4 regions of the Shewanella sp. ISS20 genome follow, and region 4 is predicted to be linked to each of the others. Evidence: predicted binding sites of a transcription regulator. Region 4 holds the regulator's gene; each other region holds the start of a gene.
What was found. The regulator FliA, encoded in region 4, starts transcription of late flagellar genes. The targets are predictions, from matches to a motif close to CTAAAGNTNNNNNNNNNNNNGCCGATA.

Region 1 (7,322 bases), 2.0 Mb from region 4:
ATTTACAGGTCGATGGTTACGCAGCTTACCAGCAGGTAAGTCATAAACTTGTGGGCTGTTGGGCTTAGTCTCCTGAGTCGCTCTACCTCCTGCATCCATGCAGTCGTGGGCACACGCGCGGCGTAAGTTCAAAGAAGCGATAGTGGCACAAGGAAAAAACAAAACAGGCAAAGTCAGTAAAGCAGATATGGCACTGAGCATGATAGCCAAGCTGTACCGGATTGAAACGCAAATACAATCACTGAGTTTACAGGAACGGCTGTATTTTAGGCGCACGCACTCAGCTGCCCAACTGGCGTTATTTAAGCAATGGCTGGATAAATCAGCGCAGCAAGTGTCAAAGCAAAGCCCTCTAGGCCAAGCCATCCATTACAGCCTCAATCAATGGTCAAAGCTGAGTCTTTATACAGAAGACGGCCGACTGAATATCGACAACAACCGTGCCGAACGCGCAGTAAAACCGTTTGTGATAGGGCGTAAGAACTGGCTGTTTAACCACAACCATCGTGGTGCTGAGGCGAGTGCTATTTTATACAGCATCATAGAAACGGCCAAGGCAAATGGGCTAACGCCATTCGATTACATTGAACACTGTTTAGAGCAATTATCTCACCCTCACTGCGACCTCAATAGCCTCTTACCTTGGCAGGTTGATCTAGGCAAGGTGTAGATCACCGGACGTTTACAATAAGCCTGATGTCATGGCTGGCGTTATGCCGGTGACGTTAAAGGCAAGAAGTAAAGCGGCGCTTGAGCCCAGTATTGCTGCTAGGGCGGCGCGTTTATCAGCCAGCAGTATTGCGAGCCAAATCATGGCGCCACTTATGGGATTATTAAGTAGCATCACCTGCGCAATATTATTAAAGAGGGTGGATATACATGCTGCCATTAATTGCGACATGTTTATCTGAGTGATGGTATCTGCGACTGAATCGCCAGTTACGGCTGGCGTGATAGCGGGCATTAAGTGCAAGCCATCAGCTAATAGCAAAGCTAACCAAGTAGTTAGTACAAAGGGTCCCGTGGATGCGGCAATAGCCAATGGCCGCTGACTGCGTGTAAAGAGGGCGGTAAGTTCAGTGCTAACGATAGCGCTAAGGATAAGATAGCCCCAGAGAGTCGGGCTAGGTTGCAGAAAAGTCGTTAAGACTAAACCTATGAGCGCGCCATTAAAGCCATACAGGCCTGAAATAACCATATCGCCATCAAAGCGGCGAAAATTGGCATAACTGTTAGCGACTAAGGTTGCGATAAGCGCGCCAAATAAAAGCAGCCAATGATGGTTGAGCCAAGCGTTATAGCTAATCGCCAATAAAAATAGCAACCCAGTCACAGGTTGCTTAATAAAGAAAATCTGGCTCACGCTAACAAGCGTAGTGGTTTAAAAATGACGAGACATATTGGCTGCGGCTCAGGTTTGGCTATGTGTTTGCGGTACTTATTGATTGTGGCGCTTATTGTTTTGGAACTGGGTTTTGGTATTTCTGTTGTGATTTAGCTTTTACTGCGGTGAATTGGGCGGTTGTTTTGAGTTACTAAGGCGGTTAGCCATAGTTAGCCCCAGCCATACGGCAATAAATCCAAGCACTAAGCTAATAATGACATAACAGAGTGACACTAACATGCCGCCAGGTTGCATGCTTTCGTGCGCCACGCCATAGGCAAAGCTTGAAAAGGTCGACATACCGCCAAGCGCGCCTGTGCCAAACAGTAAGATGACATCATCGGATAAGTTTTTTAAGCGATGGTGGGCGGTGGCAAGCCCTAGCAGAAAAGCGGCAATCACGTTTGCCACCAGAATATCTAGCGGAAAACCGTTATGCATACTTGGGATCAGCAGCATAATAAATTCTCGCACCATAGCGCCAAAAGCGCCGCCAAGAAAAACCAAAATCATAGTGCTGTACATAGTGCCTCCCTAAATACTCGCAAGCGCAATGCCTAAAAATGCCGCTATTACCCCAGCCACTGTCGATAGCAACAGATACCCTAACGCTTTAGCCATGTGACCTGCTTCAACGTATTTAAGGGCGTCCATTTGCATTGAGCTAAACGTGGTATAACCGCCTAAAATACCTGTGATGATCAAGGCATTAAGCGGCTCGCCGAATCGCGATTGCCAGTGGATACTCATAAGTACCGACAAGAAAGCAATCACAAAGGCGCCGGTGATATTGAGGCCAAAAGTCGCTATGGGGAAACTAGAAGAAAAGCGCGCCGCAACCCACTTACCGACTAGCCAACGTATTACAGTCCCTATGCCGCCACCTATCCCTACCCACATCACATCTAACGCAGTCATAGTGTGCTCCAACATCGATTAGGCTTGCCTTTGTTTTGCTTATTACCGTTAATTAATCGGCATGAGTAAAATTACTTGTGCGCGCGAATGTGTTTTAGCGGCTTACACTCAATTTGGGATTTTAGTATCGACTAAGGCTTTAGCATCAAGGGCGCGGCACTGCTCATCACTTTTACCGTATTGAATCAAAGTGGCTTCATCGCCTTTGGTCCAAAGGGTTAAATTTTGAGCCTCATATTTAGCGCCAGAGGCAGCGCGAGTTAGCATTGCTATTAGCTGCTCATCACTTTGGCCTTTAGGTAATAGATTGATAACGGCGGCTGGCACTTCAGTGTCATTGTAAAAGTACACTTCCAGTTGGGCTTGATTGCATTGGTAAAATACCGGCGCCGGTACCACGACTTTGCCGCCGGCAATTTGCAATTCAGTGATGCGGCTTTGGTAGCTATCGTTAATGCACTGACCTAAGTTATCGCTTTTCCAGCAGTCGTTGCGGCCTTTAACCCAACCGCGCTGAATCGCTTCGGCGGTTGATTGCTCGGCGCCTTTAAGTTGACTGAGTAAGTGGCTAAAACTGTCATTGAGCTTGCTATCTAATTGCCGTAATTCAGGATGTTGGCAAATATAATCTTCAACAGCCCCTTGAGCTTTACTGCAATCAAATGCGGCGGCATTAGCATTAACACTACATAGTAGGCTGGTTGCGATAAGCGCGATAGATGAAACGGATTTGAGCATTGCACACTTCCTTAAAGGGGAGGGATAGTTCTTTAGACTAGCAAACGGCCGTTATAATGCAATCGCCCTTTAAGAGCCTAAAAAGATAAAAATTAAGGTATTTTTATCTTTGACTTTGCTCAATAAGTGCGCGTGTTTATTGAGCGTGCGCCCAAGCTTAAGGCCGACTTTGGCGCCTCGTTGGAGTATTGCGCGCTTTATCAGTAAACTTAAGTATTATAATTTTGCCGACAAGATGGGTAAGTTCATGAAAAATAGAACATTAATATTTTTAGTTTGGCTTATGAGTGCCTGGGCTTATGCTGATGATGCCTTGCCACTGCCACCAGAATTGCTGGCAATGCCAGTCACTAATGCCCAAATGCTCGCAGGTGGCGCCGCCATGAATGAGTATTTTACACAGCTAAATTATCAACTTCCCTTAGCTTCGAGCAATTTAGTTCCGCCAATATTAACCAAGAATTTACCTGAAAATTCACGCCGGTTATCAACAACCAAGGCGGATTTAGGTTTTATTCAGTTAATTTTGCCAAGCGTCATAGCAGTCAATGATCAACTGTTACTGGTGCGCCAAGCATTAGTTGACTTACAGCAGCGCGCTGGCGATTACACACCCGATGAGCAGGCGTGGCTGCAAAAATTAGCTCAGCATTACGGCTTGCAGCAGGTTGATATAAAACAGCTACTGAATCATGTGAATAGCTTGCCTATTGGTATGGTGCTCGCGCAAGCCATAGATGAAAGTGGCTGGGGGCGCAGCCGTTTTGCACGCCAAGGGGACGCTATATTTGGTGAGCATCTACCTCGGGGCTGGCCGCATTATATTTCAACCGATCATGGCCGCATCAAATTGGCGGCATATAACACTGTTTATCAAGGCGTTGCTGCTTACATGTATAACATTAATACCCAAGTGAGTTATGCCGAGCTGCGACGATTACGCGCTGAATATTCAGCGCGAGGCGGCGCGACTGGGTATCAATTGGTGGATGGTTTACAGCATTACTCGATTCGCGGCTGGCACTATGCGAATGATCTTAAAGCTTTAATAAGACACCATCATTTAGATAGTTATAACAAGGCTAAATTATCGAGTCATCAATGGCAGTGGATTGAATTTAGTCGCTAGAGGTAGTGCTAGGGTAAGTGAATGATTAACAGCCCCGTGGGGCTGTTAACTGTGAACTTAGAAGGTGGCTTAGTTAGGCGCGGGTGTTAATGTTTTGGCCGACACTGGCGGATGGCGGGCTTGGCGCTGGCGCATCGGCCGCGGCAATCAAATCCATAACGATCTTGCCTTCGGCTTGCTGTTGCTCCTTACCCATTTGCGCCACTTTGCTGATGTGAGCCACAGTGTTGTTTTGGCTTATGCTGCTAATATCTGCCATTGTCTATTCCTTAGGTTGTCTTACCGATAAGCGGTATCTAGCTTATCGGCGGCTTTGCCATTAAGTTTAGTGGCATTTACTCACGTATTCACGCCAGCCTCAAACGCATCATTGGTCCTTAACGAGCAAGCTTAGTTATTACAGTTAACGAGTGAACTTAGCTCGCCATTTTCGCAGCCAGATAATGCTACACGTCAGGGATATTGCGCCAATAATGAGGCCAATAGCGAGCACAGGATTTTGCATTGACGTCGGGTCAAACACCAACATGCTGCCTAAACCTAGCATCATAATTCCAGACATCAGCTTTAGACCTTCGCCTTCTTTCTCGCTGAGCTTACGTTTGCCTAAGGTTAAGCTAAATACAATCACAATGACGGCCAGTGGTATCACATACACTAAGTTATAAAGCACTAAGTATAAGTAGCGCTCAAGGCTACTTAAGTCATGCATGCTGAGCACGCTGGTATAAATCATAGGAAAGCCTGCAGTACATAACAGCTCATAGGCATTGGCTAAAATGGCAAGCACAGTAGTGCCGACTATCATGGCGCCTAATGAGGTAGCGCTGGATAATTTACCCATGCGTTTAATCAGGCCCGTGCGGTTATTGGCGGACATAGATAAGCTAATTTTTCCTTTCTGACCGAAGAATTCTTTGATATTGATAACGCCAGCCACCAAGGCCAATAAGCCTGCAATTAAAATTATGGTGCCGCCATCACCGCCGGCGCCAAGCAGCTCAAAAATATTGAGCCAAGCAATCATGAATAAAAAATAAATAAAGCCAGAGAAGAACACAAAAATCCCGCCGACTAACAACATGCGTGCGCGGCTTTTGGCGTTAACCATGATTGAGAGTAAAAACAACAACACAAAGAAGGCGCAAGGGTTAAAAGCATCGACCCCCGCTAATGCCACTGTGAGTAGTGGCAGCGATAAGGTCTCTGGAGCGATAGTACCAATAAAAGGAATAGTCACAGGTTGCACTGAGGTAATAGCTGGGGCGTCGCAGCTACCTGCGCCGGCAAGGCTATTTTGGCTGCAAGTGGCAAATAGCGGGGCTTCATTAGTACCTGAGGTTTGCTCTATGACCGCAGGCGATAGCATATTATCTTGGCTAATAGTGCCGCCCGCCGCTTGATAACATTGGCGTAATTGCTGCTCAATAAAGGCGCCCGAGACTTCATCGCTCGAGTAACCCACGCTTGATTGGCCGCAGAACGCAAAAAAGGGAACCGAGGTAGTTTTTTGTCCAGTAGCTTCAGCCACTTGTTGCCATAAGGCCAAGGCGCCAGGGTCGGTCACTTTATACGATTGCAGCGCTAGCCAAGGGTAATGAGCCGCTAACTTATCTACAAATGGATGGGCTTTAGCGCAATGTGGGCAAGTTTGTGACCAGAAAAAATAGACGGGAATAGTGACTTGGCCTTTGGCATCCGTCTGTTGCCACGCTAGGGTGTCAGCTGAGCTAGTTCCGCTGAAGATAGCCATGATGGCAACTAACAAAAAGGTATAAATGTTCCGCATAATAAAACCGTAATAACTTTATTTTCATAACGTTAGATTACGCTTATCAGTGAGGCAGCTCATCTTGCTATTAAGGAAATGTTAGCTAGCTCCAAATTGTCAGAATTAATCATCTGCGAGGGAACTTATTCCGCCAGCGATATGTCAGGCGCTAATGCTGGGCACCAATACAATTGAACGCTGCGCTCTTGGGTGTTTTTCACCGTTAAAATTCGGCTAATAATCGGGGCATTAAAAGCCTGAGTGGTGAGGTAGTGTTTGATGCGCTCAATGCGGCGCTGGGCGAGCCACTTGTTATAGTCTTTTAGTTTTTCATCGCTGGTGTCTAGGCCGGCTGAAAATTGCAGTAATAAATAACCATCGGCGCTAGCTTTACTGGCCGTCGGGCTATTGACTTGATTTAACAGTTGTTGCCCTTGGCCAGAAAAATAGGAACTGTTGATACTAAATTCGACTTCGCCAAGATGCTCGCCATTAAGGCAAGAGGCATTGGCTGACATGGCCACACAAGCCAATAAAACAGAAAAGATGCGCATAGTTATTATCGTTATAAGCATTAAAGCCGATTAATCTAAGGCAAAGCTTACTTAAATGCAAACCAGATTATTAGCGCTAAAGCTAACGCTTGATGATGGCGCCGCAGTTAAGTTTTCGCGACTAAAAAACGGCAGTATAAGCTAAAGCCTGTTACAGTTAATTCAGTGAGTTAGCGGCTGTAAACGCGGCATTAAGGAGAAGGTTATGTTGGATGTGCTGGTCATTGGCGGCGGGATCACAGGCGTTGGTATAGCGCAGGCTGCGGCGGCTGCTGGATATTCTGTGGCCTTATGGGAGCGCGACGAGATAGCAAGCGGCACCTCATCGCATTCCAGTAAGTTAATTCATGGCGGCCTCAGGTATTTAGAATCCGGTCAGTTATCCTTAGTGCGGCGCTGCCTGCAAGCGCGGCGACAATTACTGCAATTAGCCCCAAGCCTAGTTAAGCCAGTCCCTTTTTATATTCCGATTTATAGGGACAGTCAGCGCGGCCTGATGACCTTAACCGCGGGTTTAGGCTTATATGCCTTATTGGCTCAAGGGGATGCGCTGGCGAAATTCACTAAAGTGAAATTGAATGAAACAGATGATCATCAAGGCCTAAATCAGCATAACTTACGCCATATGCTGCAATATTGGGACGCACAAACCGATGACAAGGCGTTGACATTAGCAGTGGCGGCGGACGCTGAAAAACTTGGCGCAGACATACATCAACATAGACAAGTCGTTGAAATTTATCATGGCGCGCGCGTGTGCCAAGTGTGCTATAGCGACCCTTTAGGGAATGAAGGCAGTGTGCGTGCAAGTATGGTGATTAATGCCGC
Region 2 (7,322 bases), 850 kb from region 4:
GCGGCGTGCAACCTGTGTACTTTGACTCAACAACTACCACTGATGGCCAAGTGCATCGCGTTGCCCTTGAGCAATTAACGGCTGCAGGTTATTTAGTGTCTGGCGATATGGTATTACTGACTAAAGGTGATGCCATGGAAACTGTCGGCGGCACCAACACTTGTAAAGTGCTGATTGTAGCCTAAAGTAATTCGAGCCCTAAAGGCTTAATAAAACCCGCTAATCGGCGGGTTTTTTATTATCTGCAGTATGTTAGGTGGTGATGAGGTAGCGTTTGGTTGCTCAATTTGCTCGCCTCATTTAACTGCACGAGTAAATAAACCCAAGTCACCGGCAAAGACATCCAAACAACCATCTAATCTTAAGTGGTGACAGCAACACCGGCAGCCATATACGGAATGACCCGTAGCAATACACCTTCGATATCTATCTTCTCATCAAAATCAGCGGCAGCAATTTCACGCAAGGCATCGGCTGACGCCATAGTGAACACAATCGTACCTAAAGTGAAATGTAAGCGCCAAAACATCTCTTCTGGCGGAATATGCGGCGCACTTTTAGAGATGGCAGCCACAATACTTTGCAAGTGTTCCGCATAGTGAGTGGTAATAAACCAACGAAGATGTCCCTGACTTTCAATATAACCGCGGCCTAATAACTGCAAGAAGATAGTGGTGCCTTCTTCCCGTAATTTATTAAGATCTAATAATGGCCGAACTAACGAGGTAAATATTTGCCGTAAGCTAGCGTTGTCATGTTGCTGCTGGCATAAGGCAATTTGCGCAGACGCTTTGGGCATAAAAACATCTAAGTAGCGCGCCAGCACAGCGCGAATTAATTCTTTTTTGGAACCAAAATGATAATTAACTGACGCTAAATTAACTTCAGCCTTACTGGTGATAAGCCGAAGCGATGTTTCAGAGAAGCCACGTTCTGCGAACAATTTTTCAGCCGCATCTAATATTCTGGTTTTGGTATCGGTTCGACTGACCATCATTTTGCTCCCCAAATTTAAACACGCGTTTAAATTAAACATTGGTTAACAAGTTGTCAAACATTAGATAGCAGTTAAGGTGCTTCCACAGCGCTTTTATCGTTGCTTAAGTGTGCCTACAAATTAAGCTGATAATGTTATCCGTTTCAAACATTCAAAGTGAATGCATGTGCCGTATATTATACTGCGCTCATTCTGCAATTATTGCGGCATAATTATCTTGCAAATATCGCAGCGAATGTTGAAAACAAGTCTTTACTATTTGTATATTCGCCCGCAGTTAAGCGCAGGAGATGCCATCATCAGCCCAAATAGCACCTACGTGATACGGAAATACTATTTATTCACGCTTAAATAGCGCAAAACCAGAGGTATTACACATTTTGTAATACTCTAACGCTATCAAGTATTGCTCAGCTTGTTTATAGTGAGCGCATGATTGTCATTTACCAGTTAATCCATGAAATATCTTTCTAAGTCGTTGTTGTATTTAACTTGTTTCTCAATTGGTGCGCTGTTTTTTTTGCCAACTTATGCACAGACCGAGCAGGGAGCGTCACCAGTAAATGCCAGCACTATTGACTTAGATGATAAGCTTAATCAGCATTATCAGATCCTAACCCAAGCCTTTGAGCGTTTAGATGCTAAGGCTGTCGCTACTATGTATACGCAAGATGCTGTATTCATTCCAGAAAATAGCAGTACGTCTATCATCATAGGCCAACAGGCTATCAGCGTATATTACCAAGATTTTTTTAATAAAGTCGCCCAAAAAAATGCCAAGCTAGAAATTGATTTTCGCGTACTCATGCGCCAATACCAAACGGGCAGCATTACTGATAATGGCTATTATTTGGTGAGCTATATTCCGGCACCAGAAACCGGTGATGCTCCGACCCATTTTGCGGGTAAGTTTGTTTTGCAATTTATTTTGCAGCAACAACAATGGTTAATACAAACCGAAGCAAGTTTACGCGCCGATTCTAGTTTGTATTACCAGACAACACAACAGCAAAACTGGTATCATAGCCGCCAATTTCAGCCCTAGTTTAGCCAAGATAATGTCAGATATTTCCCGTTGTAATTGTGGTAGCAGCAAACCTTATAGCGCTTGCTGTCAACCACTGCATATGCAAACTCGCTATGCCGAGTCCGCAGTTGAACTAATGCGCTCACGTTTTTGTGCTTTTGCCCGCCAGCAATATCCCTATTTATTAGCGACCACCCATAAAGATTTCCTTGGTAATCTCACTTTAGAGCGTTTAGCCCAAGCTCCTGTAAATTGGTTAAGCCTTGAGATTGAACAAGAAGAGCAGCAGGCGACACGCGCCACTGTGACTTTTAGCGCCTGGTATCGCAGTGATGGGGAAATAGATGCCATTCATGAACGCTCGCGCTTTGAACTCGTCAATCAACGCTGGTTTTATACCAATGGCGATCACTTAGCGACACGTTTTCCGAAACGCAACGATCCTTGTGTCTGCTTAAGTGGTAAAAAAAGTAAACAATGCTGCTGGCGTTAACTATCAACCTTGCTGAGTTTTACAACGCCAACAACTACGCATTTTCTGCATAAGCCTGTTGGTGCTGAACAATAAACTGCATAAAGTCTTTTTGTCGCAGCGCAGGGCTGTATAAATATCCCTGCGCATGATGGCATGCGTTATCCATAAGGAATTTTTCTTGCGCTAAGGTTTCCACCCCTTCTGCCGTCAATGAAATATTCAATGCCTTTGCCATGGCGATAATGGCACTGACTATCTCACGGCTTTCGTGACTGCTAGTAATATCAGCAATAAAAGACTGATCGATTTTCAACTTACTAATGGGGAACTGCTTAAGGTAGCGCATCGAGCAATAACCAGTACCGAAATCATCAATAGCAAGACCTACGCCGATATCAGTCAACTCTTCGCATAATTTAGTGGCGTACTTAATGTCTTCCATTAACTCGGTTTCAGTGATTTCTAAAATCAAACGTTGTGGCTGTAATTGATAACGAGTCATTAAGTGCCACACTTGCTGAAATAAATTACCACTGAAAAACTGCCGAGCTGACACGTTAACGTGCATGCATAAATCTAGGCCTTGTTGCTGCCATAGGTATAATTGCTTACATGCCGAGGCCAATATCCAAGCACCAATCTCAATAATGAGTCCAGTTTGCTCGGCTATTGCCATAAAGCAATTGGGAGACACAGTGCCTTTAGTCGGATGATGCCAACGCAGCAAAGCTTCAGCGCCAATATAACGCTGTTGCTGTAAATGCATTAAAGGCTGGTAATACATCTCAAATTGATGATTGCAAATAGCAAGGCGTAAATCACGTTCCGTATCTGCAGCTTGCTGAAAGTCTTCCAACAGACTTTGACTAAAGAATTGAATAGCTAAACCCACTTTATTTTTTGCATGTTGCACGGCAATATCAACGCAAGCTATGGGAGACATGCTGTAGGTCATATCACCTAAATTAACCATAGCCAACGCCGGCTTTGGGCTAACTTGTTCTGAGCCAATATAAATGACCTGACTTAAATGGCTTAATAAACTTGCCGCCACAGATTCGATATCAATGGCGTTATTATCATCAATAACTATGGCAAATTCATCTGACCCCACTCGAGCAATCAGTTTTGCACCGTAATTATCGCCAAAACTCGTTAATCGCCGCGCGGTTTCAATTAATAAATCATCGCCTTGTTCATGGCCATAAGTATCATTAAAACGTTTAAAACCGATTAAATCGATTAAAATCAAATAACCTTGCTGACAATGCTCAAGTGCAAGGTTGAAATGTGAGCGATTATATAAATTCGTTAAACTGCAACGCCATGCAAGGCGCTCAAGTTCTGAGTGAATAAATATGTCGTGGGTATTATCTTTAGCGGTTATTAAAGCGACATACTGACCTTGTTCGGTAATAAACGGACTCGCATGATAGGCAAAGTAATAACACTTTTTCGCATCTAAGGTTAATGCCAACTCACCTTCTGCGTGCTTACCTTGGCGTAAATTCTCAATCACTTGCTTTATGATGGCAGGATGTTGTTTAAATGACTCAGTGTCAGTCACACTTTTTCCATCAATCACTGCATTCGATAAACCTGGAAAGTTGAGATAGGCACAATTAGCATAACTAATGGTTAAGTTTTCTAAATCCACCAACAAGGTAATTTGATCGGATTGCGCTAACGCACTGCGAAATTGAGTTAATAAGTCTTGTTGTTGATAACTTTGCTGCGTTGCTAACGTTAATGCTAACTGGTCGGCTAATTGACTAACAAAATTAATTTCTTCCTGTTGCCAGCAAGCGTCAGGCACTAAAGATTCAAGACAAATGATCCCTTCTAAATGACCATTAATTCTTACCGCGACATCAAGCGTCGATGTTATCGCGCGTGGCGCTAAAAATTGACCATAAAGCTCAGATACACGCTCATCAAAATTAGCGGTACTGGCATTAATAAAACAATGTTGCAGTAAATAGTCTAAATAAGCAGGGATAGTCGCTAAGTCGTTAGGTCGAATGGATGCGCATGGAAATGTCAGGGTTTCATTTAAAAAACGCTGACAAATAGGCTGTTGCACTGATTGCCGTTGATCTAATCGCCAAATAGTTAGGCAGTCTACCGCCAAAGTTTGGTTTAAGGTGTCAGCAATTAATTCCGCTACAGCTAAAAAATCACCTTTAGCCTTAGCTGTTGAGTTAACCACTGACCTCACTAATAACTGAAAATGACGAGTGTCCACTCTTATCCCTACATAAAATATCAGTATGTCTGACTTATGATTATTAAATCGACTATTGGCGATTTATTAATTGAGTAATAGCTCTGCGAGTGCAATTTCTTATTTATACGCAGTACGTAAAAATACCAATAAAAAAGAGTCACGAAGAAGCTAACAAGGCAGCAACCTATGACTCATTATTGTTAATCATGCGACTATGATTACAGCTGATCAAACAATTATGGTTATAGTCCGTGTTGTAACTGGAAAATCATTTTTTCAGCGCTGATGCCAAAGGTTAAACTTAATTTCACGGCATCATCTTGTGGTGCCATGCTAATTTCTACATCAGCAAAACGGGCTTTGGCGCTGTCGGCTAATACTTTTGCGCGCTCTGCAGTCACTATCATATCCAAGTGATTATTATCAGCATCAATCACTGCACCGATATCAATATAACTACCGCAATCAGTACAAGTATCATTGACCGATTGTAATTGAGCTTCACGAATAGATTTCATACCATTTCTCTATGCTAAATTTAGACTTAGCTATTATAAGAGGGCTAGCGCGAGTCTCCAAGCATAAGCCTTAACTTATAGCGAAGAATTAATCATTAATCGCTGCGCGTGCAGTTGATCACATAAATGTGGCACTTCTCGTACGTTTGTTAACTCAATTTCTTGATTAAGGCTGCGCTGTTTAACCGTATGACTGCAATTATTTAATACATCGAGTAAATCACCAGGCCAATGACCAGCAAATAACAACGGCTCAGGCAATAAACTGTGGCGTAATCTAAATCCTGCCATTGAATCGTTAAAAAAACTTTGACTATGATCCAAACCTGTCATTTTCGTCATATCAACAACCAAGGCTTGTGGTTCACTAACATCAAATTGTCGCCGTAATTGCGCCTCCCCTTGCTCTTTCTTGAGGCCAAATTGTGCCATATCGCGAACATCAGCCGACAATAAACTCAGTAATAACGCAAATTCCCCCCGCCGCTGCGCGGCGAGGGCGAGATTTAAGCGACTACCTAGGTCTAACTCGTTGATGACATTGACATCAATCAGCATAAAAAAACACCACAAAAACAAGCCGTTGATACTTAATCGACCAGTCGAGTCATAACTTAAGGATTAATTGCATGTAAGCACTTTACAAGCCTAAATTTTATGAATACTATTCAGCCCGCAATTGAGAGGAGGGGTTCCCGAGTGGCCAAAGGGATCAGACTGTAAATCTGACGGCTCAGCCTTCGAAGGTTCGAATCCTTCTCCCTCCACCATCAATTGCGGCAAACAACAGACAATAAGAATGGGAGGGGTTCCCGAGTGGCCAAAGGGATCAGACTGTAAATCTGACGGCTCAGCCTTCGAAGGTTCGAATCCTTCTCCCTCCACCATTATTTCTTATTATCTAGCGTTTACTCGTGGAGGGGTTCCCGAGTGGCCAAAGGGATCAGACTGTAAATCTGACGGCTCAGCCTTCGAAGGTTCGAATCCTTCTCCCTCCACCATTTTTCGTTTGCTCATTGAACGAATAACACTTCTGGCCAAGAAGTGTTGCTACAACAAGTTACAACAATTTAGATATGGAGGGGTTCCCGAGTGGCCAAAGGGATCAGACTGTAAATCTGACGGCTCAGCCTTCGAAGGTTCGAATCCTTCTCCCTCCACCATCTAAACCTCCTATTTATCATTCAAGACATTCAACATCTTTTTTTCGTTACCTTCTTTATATCCCCAATAAGTTCTACAGCACTACTTACACAGTTCTCATTGTTATCTTACATATACTTACCCACTAAAGTTATTTATCATCTTTACTTCGACTATCCCTCAGTCAAGAGTCCGATTATGACGCAAACTTGGGTCAAACAAGCCATAGCTAAGATAGAAGCTGATTTCCAACGCAGCGCAGATACTCATCTGATTAAGTTAGACATTCCCTGTTTAACCCATATAGATATTTATTTAAAAGATGAAAGTACCCACCCGACCGGCAGCTTAAAGCATCGCCTCGCCCGTTCACTATTTTTATACGCCTTATGTAATGGCTGGATAAAACAGGGCACGACTGTCATAGAGTCCTCCTCTGGCAGCACAGCGGTCTCAGAAGCCTATTTTGCTAAATTGCTTGGCCTGCCCTTTATTGCTGTTATGCCCAAAAGTACCGCTAAGAAAAAAATCCAACAAATCGAATTCTATGGCGGCCAATGCCATTTTGTGGATCACAGTAATCAGATTTATGCCGAATCTGAGCGCCTAGCTGCAAAACTTAATGGCCATTATATGGATCAGTTCACTTATGCTGAGCGTGCCACCGACTGGCGCGGTAACAATAACATCGCTAATTCTATTTTTAGCCAAATGACCATGGAGCCGCACCCTATTCCGACTTGGGTAGTGATGAGCCCAGGAACTGGCGGCACTTCAGCAACCATAGGGCGGTATATTCGCTACCAACAACTTGATAGTAAGCTATGTGTGGTTGACCCAGAGCACTCGGTGTTCTTTGACTATTTCAACACAGGCAATGCCAAGATCACCAGCGAGAACGGCAGTAAGATTGAAGGCATAGGTCGCCCGCGCGT
Region 3 (7,322 bases), 1.5 Mb from region 4:
CCCCTTGGTGCGTTGGGCCATCGGCGCCAACAATGCCACCGCGATCGATAGCAAACAGTACCGGCAATTGCTGCAAGGCAACATCGTGAATGAGCTGATCGTAACCGCGCTGCAAGAAAGTCGAGTAAATGGCAACGACTGGCTTATACCCTTCACAGGCAAAACCTGCGGCTAATGTCACCGCGTGTTGCTCGGCAATGGCCGCATCAAAATACTGCTCAGGGAAGCGCTGTGAAAATTCCACCATACCTGAGCCTTCACGCATGGCAGGGGTAATGGCTAACACTTTTTCATCGGTGGCGGCAATATCACATAACCACTTGCCAAACACTTGTGAAAAGGTTGGTAAACCTTGTTTAGTGGCCGGTTTTTTAAACTGACTTGGGTCAAACTTAGGCACAGCATGCCAGCCGATAGGGTCTTGCTCCGCTGGGGCGTAGCCTTTACCTTTTTTGGTCATAATATGCAGAATTTGCGGCCCCTTGAGGTTACGCATATTACGCATGGTTTCGACCATGGCATCGACATCATGGCCATCAATCGGGCCGATATAGTTAAACCCTAACTCTTCAAACAAGGTGCCAGGAACTACCATGCCTTTAAGGTGTTCTTCAGTGCGCTTAGCCATCTCTTTGATGACAGGCATACCTTTAAGCACCTTCTTACCACCTTCGCGTATGGTGGTATAAAAGCGGCCAGACATTAATTTAGCGAGATGATTGTTGAGGGCGCCAACGTTCTCTGATATCGACATTTCGTTATCATTGAGCACCACTAACATATCTTTATGTAAGTCACCGGCGTGGTTCATGGCTTCAAACACCATGCCACCAGTCATGGCGCCATCGCCAATCACAGCCACGACTTTTCGGCCAGCAGCTTCTTTATCCGCGATAACCGCCATAGCCGTTGCCGCACTGATAGAGGTGCCTGAGTGACCCACACTGAAGGTGTCGTATTCACTTTCTGGGCGCCATGGAAACGGATGCAATCCATTTTTTTGACGTATGGTGGGCATACGGTCACGGCGGCCAGTCAAAATCTTGTGCGGATAGGCCTGATGACCCACATCCCACACTAAACGATCAAAAGGAGTGTTATACACATAATGCAGCGCGACAGTTAATTCAACTGTCCCAAGCCCAGAGGCAAAGTGACCGCTAGAAATGCCCACGGATTTTAACAGAAACTCTCTGAGCTCATCTGCCAGTTGCGGTAACAACTCCTGAGGCAGTTTTCTCAGGTCTTCTGGGGTATCGGCTTGGGCCAATAATGGAAATTGAGATATATCCAGAGTCATAGTGAGATTCATTGTCTCTATGTTATGTTCTTCGCGCGATGATATATCGGGCGAAGTTGGCAAGTAGCTGGCTATTGTACGGTAACTTAGTCAGCGCTGATAGTGCATCCTGGATTAGCGCATCGGCGCATTGCTGCGCGCCAGCTAACCCTAAGAGCTTAGGATAAGTACTTTTATTGGCTTCAGTATCTGAGCCTTGGGGTTTACCCAGCTCTTCGGTCGTCGCTGTAATGTCTAAAATGTCATCGTGCACCTGAAACGCTAAGCCTACGGCATTGGCATAATCAATTAAGGCCGCACTGGTGGCGTCATCGGCATCGGCGCAAATTAGTGCCATTTCAACGGCGCAGCGAATTAACGCGCCTGTCTTCATGGTATGCAGCTGCGTTAAGGTCTCAAGATCAATGGTGCGATTGGTAGAATTAAGATCTATGGCTTGACCGCCGCACATGCCTTGAAAGCCAGACGCTTTGGCTAAACAGCGCACTAATGCCAATTGCTGCGCAGGACGCAGGGGTAAATCTTGGCGACTAATGATTTCAAACGCTAAGGTTTGCAGCGCATCGCCCGCTAAAATGGCATTGGCTTCATCAAAGGCAATATGCACCGTCGGTTGGCCGCGGCGTAAGTCATCATCATCCATGGCTGGTAAATCGTCATGAATGAGCGAGTAAGCATGGATACATTCAATGGCAGCGGCGCACGGGTCGAGTTTAGCTAAGTCGACATTAAGCATTTCGCCAACGCTGTAGACCAAAAATGGCCGAATGCGTTTGCCCCCTAACAGGGCTCCATGGGTCATGGCTGCTTGTAATGGCGCATCGATACTCGGCAAACCTGCCAAATGTTCAGTTAATTGCTCATCGATACGAGCTTGGTATTTTTCTATCGCAACAGCTAGCACGTTAGGCCTCATCACCATCAAAAGAACTGAGGGGAGCATTCCCGTCATTGGCCATCAGGATACTGACTTTTTGTTGGGCTTGATCCAACTTGTTTTGACTTTGACGAACTAAGGCAATGCCGCGTTCAAATTGCTTTAAAGCGTCATCGAGCGAGATCTCGCCTTGCTCAAGATTGGCAACAATTTGTTCAAGTTCAGCCAGCGATTGTTCAAAACTTAAATTTTCAGGTTTTTTAGCCACGTCAGTTTCCTCTGTTTTAGCGGGTGACAAGGTATATCAGGGCGGTTATAGGGTCAAATCGAGTCATTGGATATTTGCACGAAAGCACGCTTTAGCTCTGATTTTTTTTAAGAAAAAGTAAAAAGTAGCTAAACTTGCTCCAAGGACTTCCGATATAACGATGACAGCGAATAGGGATTTTGCCGTGACTCATCATTATCACATGAATACTAGCCCTGTCGTAATCGCACTATTAATGACAATTATACCCCTAGTGGTTAACAAACCGGGGACTTTTTGAGTTATATGGCATGAAAAAAGCATGCGGATAACTTAATTTTAGGGCGTTAGTGCCAAGGGAATGGGGGAGAAACTGTGGATTTAGCAACGCTCATCGGCCTTATTGGCTCATTCGGTTTCATCATTATGTCCATGATACAAAGTGGCGGCATAGGAATGTTTATTGATATTCCTTCGGTAATGATTGTGTTTGGTGGGTCGTTTTTCGTCGTGATGATGAAATTTAATATGCGGGCTTTCTTTGGGGCTGGGGGCATTGCCGCCAAAGCCTTCTTCTTTAAAATCGATAAACCGGAAGACTTAATCGAGCAATCAGTCACCATGGCTGACGCTGCCCGTAAAGGCGGTTTTTTAGCGCTAGAAGAAGCGCAAATTAGTAATCCGTTTATGCAGCGCGGCGTCGATATGCTGGTGGATGGTCACGATGGCCAAGTAGTACGCTCCGCTCTTGAGAAAGATATTACCCTCACGGAAGAGCGCCATAAACTTGGCGTCAAAATCTTTAGAGCTATCGCCGACGTAGGACCTGCCATGGGCATGATAGGTACCTTAGTCGGTTTAGTGGCCATGCTAGGTAACATGTCAGACCCTAAATCCATTGGACCTGCGATGGCGGTTGCTTTATTAACCACGCTTTATGGCGCCATGTTATCTAACATGTTCGCCATTCCCATTGCTGATAAGCTCGAAATCCGCATGGCGGAAGAAGTCATGAACCGTAACTTGATTATGGATGCCGTGCTTGCCATTCAAGACGGACAAAACCCTAGGGTGATTGAAAGTTTCCTTAAGAATTACTTATCTGAGAAAAAACGTAAAGTTGATACCACGGGCGGAGAATAGCCATGGGTAAGTGCGTATGTCCACCGCCCGGAGCGCCGGGCTGGTTGGCGACATTTGCTGACCTGATGTCGCTGCTTATGTGCTTCTTCGTATTGCTGTTGTCATTTTCTGAAATGGATGTGGTCAAATTTAAGCAGCTGGCAGGTTCGATGAAATTCGCCTTTGGGGTGCAAAATAAAGTTGACGTTAAAGATATTCCTAAAGGAACTTCTGTCATTGCCTTGGAGTTTCGCCCAGGACGCCCTGATCCCACGCCCATTGAAATAGTGACGCAACAAACTAATGAAATGACTGAACCTGTGCTCGATTTTCAAGCTGGTGAAGATGACAGTGCCGGTGGTATGCAGGAGCAGCAAGGCGAACAGCGCGGTGGGGAATCCGCTGCCAGTGGCCGCGAAACCGCTATGGATGTGACCCAAAGTAGCCAAGGCGAGAATCAGGCGCAACAAGAGCAAGTGAATAATGAAGCCAAGAAAATTGCCGAGAAATTAGAAAAAGAGATAGTTGATGGTGCCATTGAGGTGGAATCATTAGGCCAGCAAATTATTATCCGCATTCGCGAAAAAGGGGCGTTTGCCTCAGGCTCTGGCTTTATTCAACCTAAATTTAAACCTGTGGTGCAAAAAGTCGGTGAGATCTTAGTGGATATACCGGGGATTATTACTGTCTCAGGCTATACAGATGATATGCAAATCAGTAACGAGCTCTATAGCTCTAACTGGGACTTATCCAGTAAGCGCGCTGTGGCTGTGGCTCATGAGTTTTCTAAAGTCAAAGGCTTTGAGCAAGGGCGGATGAAAGTGGTGGGTATGGCATCGACCAATCCATTGGTGGCCAATACCAGTGAAGAAAATCGTTCCAGAAATCGACGGGTGGAAATCGGCATAGAGCAAGGCAAAGCCAAAGAGTCCGATGAAATTAGTGTGGCTAAATAAGCAGAGTAATGTGTGGGTATAGATAAACAAACCAGCCAGAGCGCCAGTGCTCTGGCTTAATTTTTAGTGATAACTATGAAGAGACTGCGCCTTTTGCAGTGATTTTGTTATAATCCCCACATTGCCGTATAAAAGAGTTGTCTAGTCCCATGAAGTTTGTCGTTAAGATCTACCCAGAAATTATGATGAAGAGCAAGCCTGTGCGCATGCGCTTTATTAAGATGCTTGAAACCAATATCCGCAATGTATTGCGTCACATAGATGAAGGCGCCAAGGTGCAACGTCAATGGGATCGCATCGTGGTGCTGGTGCCGCCGACTAAGCCTGAGCTGCTGGATGTGTTCGCTGAACGCTTAACGTGTATTCCAGGTATTGCTCATAGCTTGCAAGTAGCTGAGCACACTTTCACTACGGTTGATGATATTTATCAAATCGTACTGCCTATCTATCGCGAAGAACTGAAAGGTAAGACATTCTGCGTACGCGCTAAGCGTAATGGTCAGCATGAGTTCACCTCAAGCGAAGTGGAGCGTTATGTTGGCGGCGGCTTAAACCAGTTTACTGAAGCCCTGTGCGTTAAGCTTAAAGATCCTGACATGACAGTGCACTTAGAAATCGATCACGAAAAACTGTACGTGGTTGAAAAGCGCATTGAAGGTTTAGGCGGTTTCCCTATCGCGACTCAAGAAGATGTGTTGTCGCTGATTTCCGGTGGTTTTGACTCTGGCGTGTCGAGTTTCCAATTCATTAAGAAAGGTTGCCGTACTCATTACTGCTTCTTTAATCTTGGTGGCGCGCAGCACGAAATCGGCGTTAAGCAAGTGGCTTATCATTTGTGGAAAACTTACGGCGAATCGCACAAGGTTAAGTTTATCTCTGTGCCATTTGAGCCAGTAGTGGCTGAAATTTTAGAGCGCATTGATAACGGCCAAATGGGCGTGATTTTAAAGCGCGTAATGATGCGCACCGCCGGCAGAATTGCTGATCGCATGGGTATTCAAGCGTTAGTGACAGGTGAAAGTGTTGGCCAAGTATCAAGCCAAACCTTAACTAACCTCAATGTGATAGACCGCTGCGTTGATAACTTAATTTTGCGTCCGCTGATTGCCATGGATAAGCAAGACATCATCAATGAAGCACGCCGCATTGGCACCGAAGATTTTGCTAAAACCATGCCTGAATATTGCGGCGTGATTTCTCAGCGTCCAACGGTAAAAGCAGTATTAAGCAAAATTGAAGCAGAAGAGCTTAAGTTCTCTGAAGACTTAATCGATAGAATTTTGGCTGATATTGAAATCATCGATATTAAGGAAATTGCTGCCAATATGGATACTAAAATCACTGAAACTGAATCAGTAGATACAGTAGCGGCCAATGAGATTGTCATTGATATTCGCGCGCCTGAAGAAGAAGACAAAAAGCCGCTGGAAATTGATGGCGTTGATATTAAAGTGATTCCTTTCTTTAAATTAGCGACTCAATTTGCAGACCTTGATAAGTCTAAGACCTATCTTTTGTATTGTGAGCGCGGCGTAATGAGTAAATTGCAAGCCTTGTATCTGCTGGAGCAGGGCTATGACAATGTGAAAGTTTACCGTCCATAAGACAGTCCGTTTTCAGCTCGCCTAATCGCGAGTGAATAACTAAAACCGCAGCCACGCTGCGGTTTTTTTATAAAAAATAACCGCCAAAAATAACCATTAAATCGCTAGCCCGCTGAATTGTTGGGAGGGAATGATTTAAAAAACTAGTCAATCCCCCCGCGGCAATGCCACAATACGGATTAGAAAAACTTATACAAAGACAGGGAATGGAATAGTATGTCAAGACGTTTGCCGCCTCTCAATGCGGTTAAGGCATTTGAAGCCGCAGCCCGCCATTTGAGCTTCACCCGCGCCGCCGAAGAGCTGTTTGTGACTCAAGCCGCGGTCAGCCATCAAATTAAGGCATTAGAAGACTTTTTGGGGCTTAAATTATTCCGTCGTAAGAATCGCTCATTATTATTGACCGAAGAAGGTCAAAGCTATTTCCTCGAAATCAAAGACATCTTTATTCATCTTGGTGAAGCTACCGACAGATTACTGGCGCGCTCTGCGATTGGCTCGTTGACGGTTGCTATGTCACCAAGCTTTGCCATTCAGTGGTTAGTGCCGCGTCTTGCCAAATTCAGTGAGAAAAACCCTGACATTGACGTACGGATTAAGGCGGTGGATTCAGATACCGCCAGCATTACCGACGATATCGATGTCGCCATTTATTATGGCCAAGGCAATTGGGCAGGTATGCGCAGCGATAAACTGCGTAATGAAGTGCTCATTCCTATGTGCTCACCTTTACTGCTTAAAGGCCCTAAACCATTAGCTAAGCCAAGTGATTTAAAGTTTCATACCTTATTGCATGATACCAGTCGCCAATATTGGCAAGCGTGGTTTAGGCAAACGGGCGTGACTGACATTAATGTTAATCAAGGGCCGATTTTTAGCCATTCATCCTTAGTGCTGCAAGCGGCCGCCCATGGTCAAGGCGTGGCGCTGGGGTATAGCGTCTTGGCTAAGCCTGATATTCAAGCGGGGCGCTTAGTGTGTCCTTTCCCCGATGTATTACTGAGTAAGGATGCCTATTACTTAGTGTGTCATCAAAGCCATGCTGAGCTGGGTAAAATTGTCGCCTTTAGAGAGTGGATGCTAGATATGTTTGCAGAGGAGCTACGCAGTGAAATGCTTCCTGGATAAAATTGCGGATGATATTAGTCGCGGTGATGCTTGCTACCTTGGGCCAGAATCTCCTGATACTTTAATTTTGCTGGCCCATGGCGCAGGC
Region 4 (7,322 bases):
AGATGTGGCACCATAACAAGCAGCTTAAAATGACGCTGCAAGAGATTAAAGATGAATACAAGGACACTGAAGGTAAGCCAGAAGTAAAAGGTAAAATTCGGCAAATGCAGCGCGAGATTTCCCAGCGCCGTATGATGGCAAAAATCCCTGAGGCGGATGTGATTATGGTGAACCCTGAGCACTACGCGGTGGCGCTTAAATACGATGTCAAACAGGCGGCCGTGCCTTTTGTGGTGGCCAAAGGCAGTGATGAGATTGCCTTTAAAATTCGAGAAATTGCTAGGGCTTACAATATTCCTATCGTATCAGCGCCGCCGCTCACTCGCGCTATTTATTACAGCACTAAGCTTGATCAACAAATCCCCGATGGATTGTTTACCGCCGTGGCGCAGGTGCTCGCCTATATTTATCAGTTAAAGCAATTCCAGCAAGGTAAAGGTCGCAAACCCACGCCCATTCCCGCCAATCAACCTATCCCTGATGAGCTTAAGCATTAAGCGGCCAATAGTCTGTTTAAGCTTGTAAACGGGCTATTGGCGACTCCAACAAATGACTAAACACAGTTGGCGTAATCCTTGCTGAGTGAGATGACTCTCGCTCGCAGCGTCAAAGTTCAGGCAGCTTGTTATGGATATGAAAGCCACGTTTGGTCAAATAAAGCAAATTAAGCCAGCGCATATGCGCGGCATTGGCACGCCGGCGCTGGTGTTAGCAGCGCTGGCGATGATAGTGCTACCCATGCCGCCGCCGCTGTTAGACATCTTGTTTTCCTTTAATATTTCGCTCGCATTAGTCGTGCTATTGGTGGCGATTTACACCAATCGACCGTTAGATTTTGCCGCCTTCCCAACGGTATTGTTAGTCGCCACCTTATTAAGACTGGCGCTTAACGTAGCATCCACCCGTGTGGTGTTACTTGAAGGCCATAATGGCCCTGCGGCTGCCGGTAAAGTGATTGAGGCCTTTGGTACTGTGGTCATAGGCGGTAATTATGCCGTGGGCTTAGTGGTGTTTTTAATCTTAATCATAATCAACTTCTCGGTAGTAACCAAAGGTGCGGGCCGCATCTCAGAAGTAAGTGCTCGCTTTACCTTGGATGCTATGCCTGGCAAACAAATGGCCATTGATGCAGATTTAAATGCGGGCTTAATTACTCAAGAGCAAGCCCGGACTAGGCGCCAAGAAGTGACTCGTGAAGCCGACTTTTACGGCGCTATGGACGGCGCGTCAAAATTCACCAAAGGAGATGCCATTGCCGGCATTATTATTCTGTTTATCAACATAATAGGCGGCTTTATTATCGGCATGATGCAGCACGGCTTAAGTTTTGGTGAGGCGGCTGAAATCTACACTTTACTAACCATAGGTGATGGCTTGGTCGCGCAAATTCCAGGGTTATTATTATCCATTGCTGCCGCCTTAATGGTGACTCGCCAAAATGAAGCGGGTGACATGGGACAGATGATGATTGGCCAAATGTTTGACAACCCAAAGGCGCTCGCCATTGCCTCGGCAGTGATGTTGATTATGGGCATAGTGCCTGGTATGCCGCATTTAGCTTTTATCAGTTTTGCAGGGTTAACCGGTGGCATAGCTTGGCTGCTTTATCGTAAGCAGACGCGAGCTAAAGCGTTAGCGGCAGAAGCGGCGATGACTGGCCCAGTTGAGAGCGAAAATAAAGGGCCTAAAGAGCTGAGTTGGGATGATGTGCATCATGTTGACACTATTGGGCTTGAGGTTGGCTATCGACTCATCCCGTTAGTGGATAAAGGCCAAGGCGGCGAATTGCTTGGGCGCATTAAAGGCGTGCGTAAAAAGCTGTCACAAGAATTGGGTTTCTTAATTCCTGCGGTGCATATTCGCGATAATCTTGATTTATCACCCAATTCTTACCGCATAGCCTTAATGGGCGTCACTGTGGGTGAGGCTGAAATTCGCCATGATTGCGAGCTGGCCATCAATCCTGGCCAAGTGTATGGCAAGTTAGATGGCACACCGACTCGCGATCCCGCCTTTGGATTAGAAGCGGTATGGATTAACCCCTCACAGCGCGAGCAAGCCCAAACCTTAGGTTACACAGTCGTGGATGCTGCCACCGTAGTGGCCACTCACTTAAGTCAGTTATTGCATAATAACTCGTTTAAATTATTGGGTTATGAGGAAGTACAACAACTGCTGGATATGCTGGCCAAGCTGTCACCTAAGCTGGTGGATGGCCTAGTGCCAGATGTCATGTCTTTAGGCTCAGTGGTTAAAGTGATGCAAAATTTACTGAATGATGGCGTCTCTATTCGTGACTTAAAGACCATAGTGCAAACCTTACTTGAGTATGGCACTAAGAGTAATGATACCGAAGTGCTGACGGCTGCTGTGCGTATCGCCTTGAAACGCATGATAGTTCAGGAAATCTCCGGCCCAGAATTAGAAATCCCCGTCATAACCTTGGCGCCAGAGTTGGAACAGATGTTGCATCAGTCAATGCAAGCGTCTGGCGGTGAAGGTCCAAACATTGAGCCTGGACTGGCAGAACGGATGCAGCAGTCATTGGCCGATGCGGCGCAACGACAAGAGATGGTAGGGCAACCTGCAGTGTTATTAACCTCGGGCATGCTTAGGTCGACCTTATCTCGGTTTACTAAGTACACAATTCCTAATTTACGGGTGATTTCGTATCAAGAAGTCCCCGATGAGAAACAAATTAGGATAGTCGCCGCTGTCGGTCACTAGAGGACATTTAATTGAAAATTAAACGATTTTTTGCAAAAGATATGCGCAGCGCCTTAGCTCAAGTGAAAGATACTTTAGGCTCAGATGCTGTGATCATGTCTAACAAGAAAGTCCCTGGCGGCATAGAGATAGTGGCAGCTGTGGATTACGACGAACCTAAAGCAAATATCGCAAGCTCAGCGCCGCAGTCATTGGCTAAGACCTTGTTTGCCAATGCGAATACTGTTGCTAATGCGCAGGCTCCAGCGCGCGCACTTAGCGATGATACTGTATCTCTTGGCACGCAAGCTAATGCACAAAGCGCCCAAGCAAGCATACGCGCCAGAAATCAGTCAGCCACAGTGGCAGCGCCAAAACCTCTGCTGCGTCAACCGTTAGCGCCTGAGCAGCAAGCGCAAGTGAGTGATGGCGATAGCCTGCAGGCATTACTGGCAAAGCAGCATGCAAAATTGCAGCAAGTTAATCAAGAAGCGGCACCTGAGTTACCCGCGTGGGCGCGCGGATTAGAGCAAGCGGCAAAATCTAATGTCGCCGCTAGTTTAAGCGCGCATTCAAATAAAGCATCAAATTCACGCACTAAACGCAAAGCCGATAATCATGAGGCCACAGACATAGTGGCCATGCGTGAAGAATTAAGCTCATTGCGACATTTATTGACGCATCAGTTGTCATCGTTACTGATGGATAAAAAACAGCGTCAAGATCCTGTGGGCGCTATGCTTGAGCAAAATTTGTTAGAAGCGGAATTTTCGCCCGCACTTGCTGCTAAATTAGCTAGTTTAACTCAGCATTATTCTCCTGCTGAGCTTGTGCATGCATTGCCACAAAGTTTAGCCAATATGTTAAATAATCAGGGTGATGATATAGTTCATCGCGGCGGTATAGTGGCATTTGTGGGGCCAACTGGGGTTGGTAAAACCACCACCTTAGCCAAATTGGCCGCGCGTTTTGCTGCCAAGCATGGCAGTGATAGCGTGGGCTTAATTACTATGGATCATTATCGCATTGGCGCCTTTGAACAATTAGCCACCTATGGCAAGATTATGGGGTGCCCTGTGAAGCAAGCTCATGATATTAATGAGTTAGAGCAAATACTATATCAATTTAAAAATCGAAAATTAGTGTTAATTGATACGGCGGGTATGGGGCAAAGGGACATGCGACTCTATCAACAATTGGATACGTTAGCCGCTAATAATCGCCTCCCAATCCGCAGTTATTTAGTGTTATCAGCCACTTCTCAGCGTAAAGTAATGGAAGAAGCCGTACGACATTTTCAGCGCATTCCATTGGCTGGCGCCGTGTTAACTAAAATGGATGAATCTGTTTCCATCGCAGCAGCATTGTGCACCTTAATTGCCAATAGCTTACCATTAAGTTATGTCACTGACGGTCAAAGAGTACCCGAAGATATGCAGGTAGCCGACACCTATGCCCTCGCTAAGCAGGCCTTAGCTGGACTCAATGTGTCAGCACAAGAATTACAAGAAACCTGGTCAGATTCTATGGCCTATGCATTTGAGTAAAGTTATGACTCCTGATCAAGCAAGCGGTTTACGCAAAATGAATCAACCTATGAATGAGAAAGTAAAAGTTATTGCGGTCACAGGCGGTAAAGGCGGTGTGGGTAAAACCAGCGTCTCAATCAATACTGCGGTGGCTATGGCTGAAAAAGGCAAGCGGGTGCTGGTGCTTGATGCCGACTTAGGATTAGCTAACGTCGACGTTATGCTCGGAATTCGCGCTGAACGTAATTTATCCCATGTGTTATCCGGTGAAGCCGAGCTTGACGATATTATTGTTCGCGGCCCTAAAGGCATAGGCATAGTGCCGGCAACCTCTGGCACCCAAGGCATGGTGGAGCTCACTCCTGCTCAGCACGCTGGGCTTATTCGCGCCTTTAGTGAAATGCGCACTCAATTTGATGTGTTAGTGGTCGATACTGCCGCCGGCATTTCTGACATGGTGCTAAGTTTTTCCCGCGCCGCACAAGATGTCGTCGTGGTGGTGTGTGATGAACCCACGTCAATCACGGATGCTTATGCTTTAATTAAAATTTTAAGCCGTGAGCACGGAGTGTTCCGCTTTAAAATTGTGGCCAATATGGTCAGAACTTTACGTGAAGGAATGGAGTTGTTTGCTAAGCTTAGTCGTGTCACGGATAGATTTTTGGATGTCGCCTTGGAGTTAGTCGCGACCATACCTTTCGATGAAAATCTACGTAAGTCAGTCCGCAAACAGAAATTGGTTGTGGAAGCTTATCCTAAATCTCCCGCGGCAATTGCGTATCAAGGCTTGGCAAACAAGGTCATCAGTTGGCCGGTGCCGACTCAGCCTGGTGGGCATCTTGAGTTTTTTGTTGAACGATTAGTGCAGCGACCAAATTATCAAGAGGATAGGGCGAGTGAATAAAGCAGCCGCATATTCCGGCATCCATGATAAGACCAGCATAGTTGAACAATATGCGCCGTTAGTGAAACGCATCGCCCACCATTTGTTGGCGCGTTTACCTGCATCGGTTCAATTAGATGATTTATTACAAGCCGGAATGATGGGGTTGCTGGAAGCATCGTCAAATTTTGATAGTAGCAAGGGTGCGAAATTTGAAACCTTTGCCGGCATCCGTATTCGCGGTGCCATGTTGGATGAAATTCGCCGTGGCGACTGGGTTCCACGCTCAGTGCATCGCAATAATCGTCTAGTTGCCCAAGCCATTGAAACACTAGAACAAGCCTTAGGTCGAGATCCTTCTGATATAGAAATTGCCGATAAACTTGCTATGCCGCTAGATGAGTACCATCATATTCTTAACGATGTTTCTACAGGAAAAATCATAGGGATAGAAGATCTAGGCGGAACGACTGATTTTTTCGCTCCGGATGCTAGTGTCGATGACGGTACGTTTGAGTCTTTAGCGCAATCACAATTTCAAAGCGCTCTAGTTCATGCCATTACGTTGTTACCCGAAAAAGATGCTTTAGTTTTATCGCTTTATTACGATGAAGAACTGAATTTAAAAGAAATAGGAGCCATACTTGAGGTGAGTGAGTCACGAGTTAGCCAGATCCACAGTCAGGCAATGCTTAGGTTAAAAGCCAAACTCAAACAATGGACACAATTATAAATACTGACGGAGCAGTAGCTCACCGGAGGAAGCCTTGGACAAGAACATGAAAATTCTTATCGTGGATGACTTTTCGACCATGAGACGGATCATTAAAAACTTGTTGCGTGATCTAGGATTTAATAACACACAGGAAGCCGATGACGGTTCAACCGCGCTGCCTATGTTGCAAAAAGGGGACTTTGACTTTGTGGTCACAGATTGGAACATGCCGGGAATGCAAGGTATTGATTTATTAAAGGCGATGCGTGCTGATGATAAATTAAAAACCATTCCGGTATTAATGGTGACCGCAGAAGCTAAGCGTGAACAGATTATTGCAGCGGCGCAAGCCGGAGTAAATGGCTATGTGGTTAAGCCTTTTACCGCCGCTACCCTCAAAGAAAAACTGGATAAAATCTTCGAACGTCTCGGTTAAGCAAAGGATATGCTATGCAGGATGCAACCACCGGGCTAATCAACCTTGAGCAGGCCCACCAACTTGTGGCAATGCTTAGTGATGGTCAACAACAATTGGCTGATGATTTTATTCGGGAACTAGCTCAACCTCTGCAAAAAGAATTATTTGATGAAGTGGGGAAGCTCACCCGTCAGTTGCACAATTCTCTAGCCGATTTTCAACTCGACAGTCGTTTAACTGCTTTGGCACATACAGACATTCCCGATGCCAAAGAGCGCTTAAATTATGTCATTCAAATGACAGAACAAGCAGCTAACAAGACTATGGATGCCATTGAAATAGCCTTACCAGTTGCAGACACACTATTGACGAGTCTTGCGAGCGTTAAGCCTGCTTGGGAAAGGCTGATGCGCCGAGATATTGATTTGACCGAATTTAAAAGTTTGTGTCATGACGTTCAACATTTTATGCAGCACACGGAAGAAAATACTTTACGCTTAAAAGAGTTATTGAATCAGGTATTGATGGCTCAGGATTTCCAAGACTTAACTGGGCAAATGATCCGCCGAGTCATAGATCTCGTTCGTGAAGTAGAAAACAACTTAGTTTCGATGTTAACCGTGTTTGGTGACCTACCAGATACAAGGGATAAATCATCGCAACTATCAGGGATTGAAGCCGAAGGCCCAATAATGAATGCAGATGTTCGTCAAGACGCGGTTGCAGGTCAAGACGAAGTGGATGATTTGCTTTCAAGTTTAGGTTTTTGATAAGGAGTTAAGTCAATGTCTTTTGATGTGGATGAAGAGATCCTTCAGGATTTTCTAATTGAAGCGGGCGAGATTCTAGAACTACTGCAAGAACAGCTAGTAGAACTCGAAAATAACCCTGACGACACGGATTTGTTGAATGCTATTTTTCGCGGATTCCACACGGTAAAAGGTGGCGCTGGCTTTTTAAGTTTAAATCCCATGGTGCAAGTTTGTCACCAAGCCGAAAATACCTTTGACTTATTGCGCAATGGCAAACGTAAAGTGACGTCAGAATTAATGGATATCATTTTACAATCCG

Region 1: AC1HDP_RS16210 (cytoplasmic protein) is a predicted target of FliA. The motif match lies at 4,472-4,498, and genes of this name have one in related genera.
Region 2: AC1HDP_RS03405 (VC2046/SO_2500 family protein) is a predicted target of FliA. The motif match lies at 5,837-5,863, and genes of this name have one in related genera.
Region 3: pomA (flagellar motor protein PomA) is a predicted target of FliA. The motif match lies at 2,574-2,600, and genes of this name have one in related genera.

The regions. Positions count from the first base shown of each region.
Region 1 is NZ_JAWRZK010000001.1:3,555,986-3,563,307, forward strand. It holds partial or broken gene tnpC (IS66 family transposase) at 1-670, shown strand, start outside; partial or broken gene AC1HDP_RS16185 (urea transporter) at 683-1,366, opposite strand; gene AC1HDP_RS16190 (CrcB family protein) at 1,502-1,909, opposite strand; gene crcB (fluoride efflux transporter CrcB) at 1,919-2,302, opposite strand; gene AC1HDP_RS16200 (MliC family protein) at 2,411-3,040, opposite strand; gene AC1HDP_RS16205 (glucosaminidase domain-containing protein) at 3,288-4,169, shown strand; gene AC1HDP_RS16210 (cytoplasmic protein) at 4,243-4,428, opposite strand; gene AC1HDP_RS16215 (cytochrome C biosynthesis protein) at 4,573-5,958, opposite strand; gene AC1HDP_RS16220 (hypothetical protein) at 6,084-6,494, opposite strand; gene AC1HDP_RS16225 (glycerol-3-phosphate dehydrogenase/oxidase) at 6,700-7,322, shown strand, end outside.
Region 2 is NZ_JAWRZK010000001.1:752,637-759,958, reverse strand. It holds gene pyk (pyruvate kinase) at 1-185, shown strand, start outside; gene psrA (TetR family transcriptional repressor PsrA) at 362-994, opposite strand; gene AC1HDP_RS03425 (DUF4440 domain-containing protein) at 1,518-2,042, shown strand; gene AC1HDP_RS03420 (YchJ family protein) at 2,056-2,517, shown strand; gene AC1HDP_RS03415 (putative bifunctional diguanylate cyclase/phosphodiesterase) at 2,552-4,744, opposite strand; gene AC1HDP_RS03410 (DUF406 family protein) at 4,969-5,244, opposite strand; gene AC1HDP_RS03405 (VC2046/SO_2500 family protein) at 5,320-5,802, opposite strand; tRNA gene AC1HDP_RS03400 (tRNA-Tyr) at 5,930-6,014, shown strand; tRNA gene AC1HDP_RS03395 (tRNA-Tyr) at 6,047-6,131, shown strand; tRNA gene AC1HDP_RS03390 (tRNA-Tyr) at 6,161-6,245, shown strand; tRNA gene AC1HDP_RS03385 (tRNA-Tyr) at 6,323-6,407, shown strand; gene AC1HDP_RS03380 (PLP-dependent cysteine synthase family protein) at 6,586-7,322, shown strand, end outside.
Region 3 is NZ_JAWRZK010000001.1:104,148-111,469, forward strand. It holds gene dxs (1-deoxy-D-xylulose-5-phosphate synthase) at 1-1,300, opposite strand, end outside; gene ispA ((2E,6E)-farnesyl diphosphate synthase) at 1,323-2,204, opposite strand; gene xseB (exodeoxyribonuclease VII small subunit) at 2,206-2,445, opposite strand; gene pomA (flagellar motor protein PomA) at 2,800-3,567, shown strand; gene AC1HDP_RS00525 (flagellar motor protein MotB) at 3,570-4,502, shown strand; gene thiI (tRNA uracil 4-sulfurtransferase ThiI) at 4,652-6,106, shown strand; gene AC1HDP_RS00535 (transcriptional regulator GcvA) at 6,323-7,234, shown strand; gene AC1HDP_RS00540 (alpha/beta fold hydrolase) at 7,248-7,322, shown strand, end outside.
Region 4 is NZ_JAWRZK010000001.1:1,597,967-1,605,288, reverse strand. It holds gene flhB (flagellar biosynthesis protein FlhB) at 1-497, shown strand, start outside; gene flhA (flagellar biosynthesis protein FlhA) at 628-2,727, shown strand; gene flhF (flagellar biosynthesis protein FlhF) at 2,739-4,253, shown strand; gene AC1HDP_RS07270 (MinD/ParA family protein) at 4,258-5,139, shown strand; gene AC1HDP_RS07265 (RNA polymerase sigma factor FliA) at 5,132-5,851, shown strand; gene cheY (chemotaxis response regulator CheY) at 5,886-6,269, shown strand; gene AC1HDP_RS07255 (protein phosphatase CheZ) at 6,284-7,021, shown strand; gene AC1HDP_RS07250 (chemotaxis protein CheA) at 7,037-7,322, shown strand, end outside.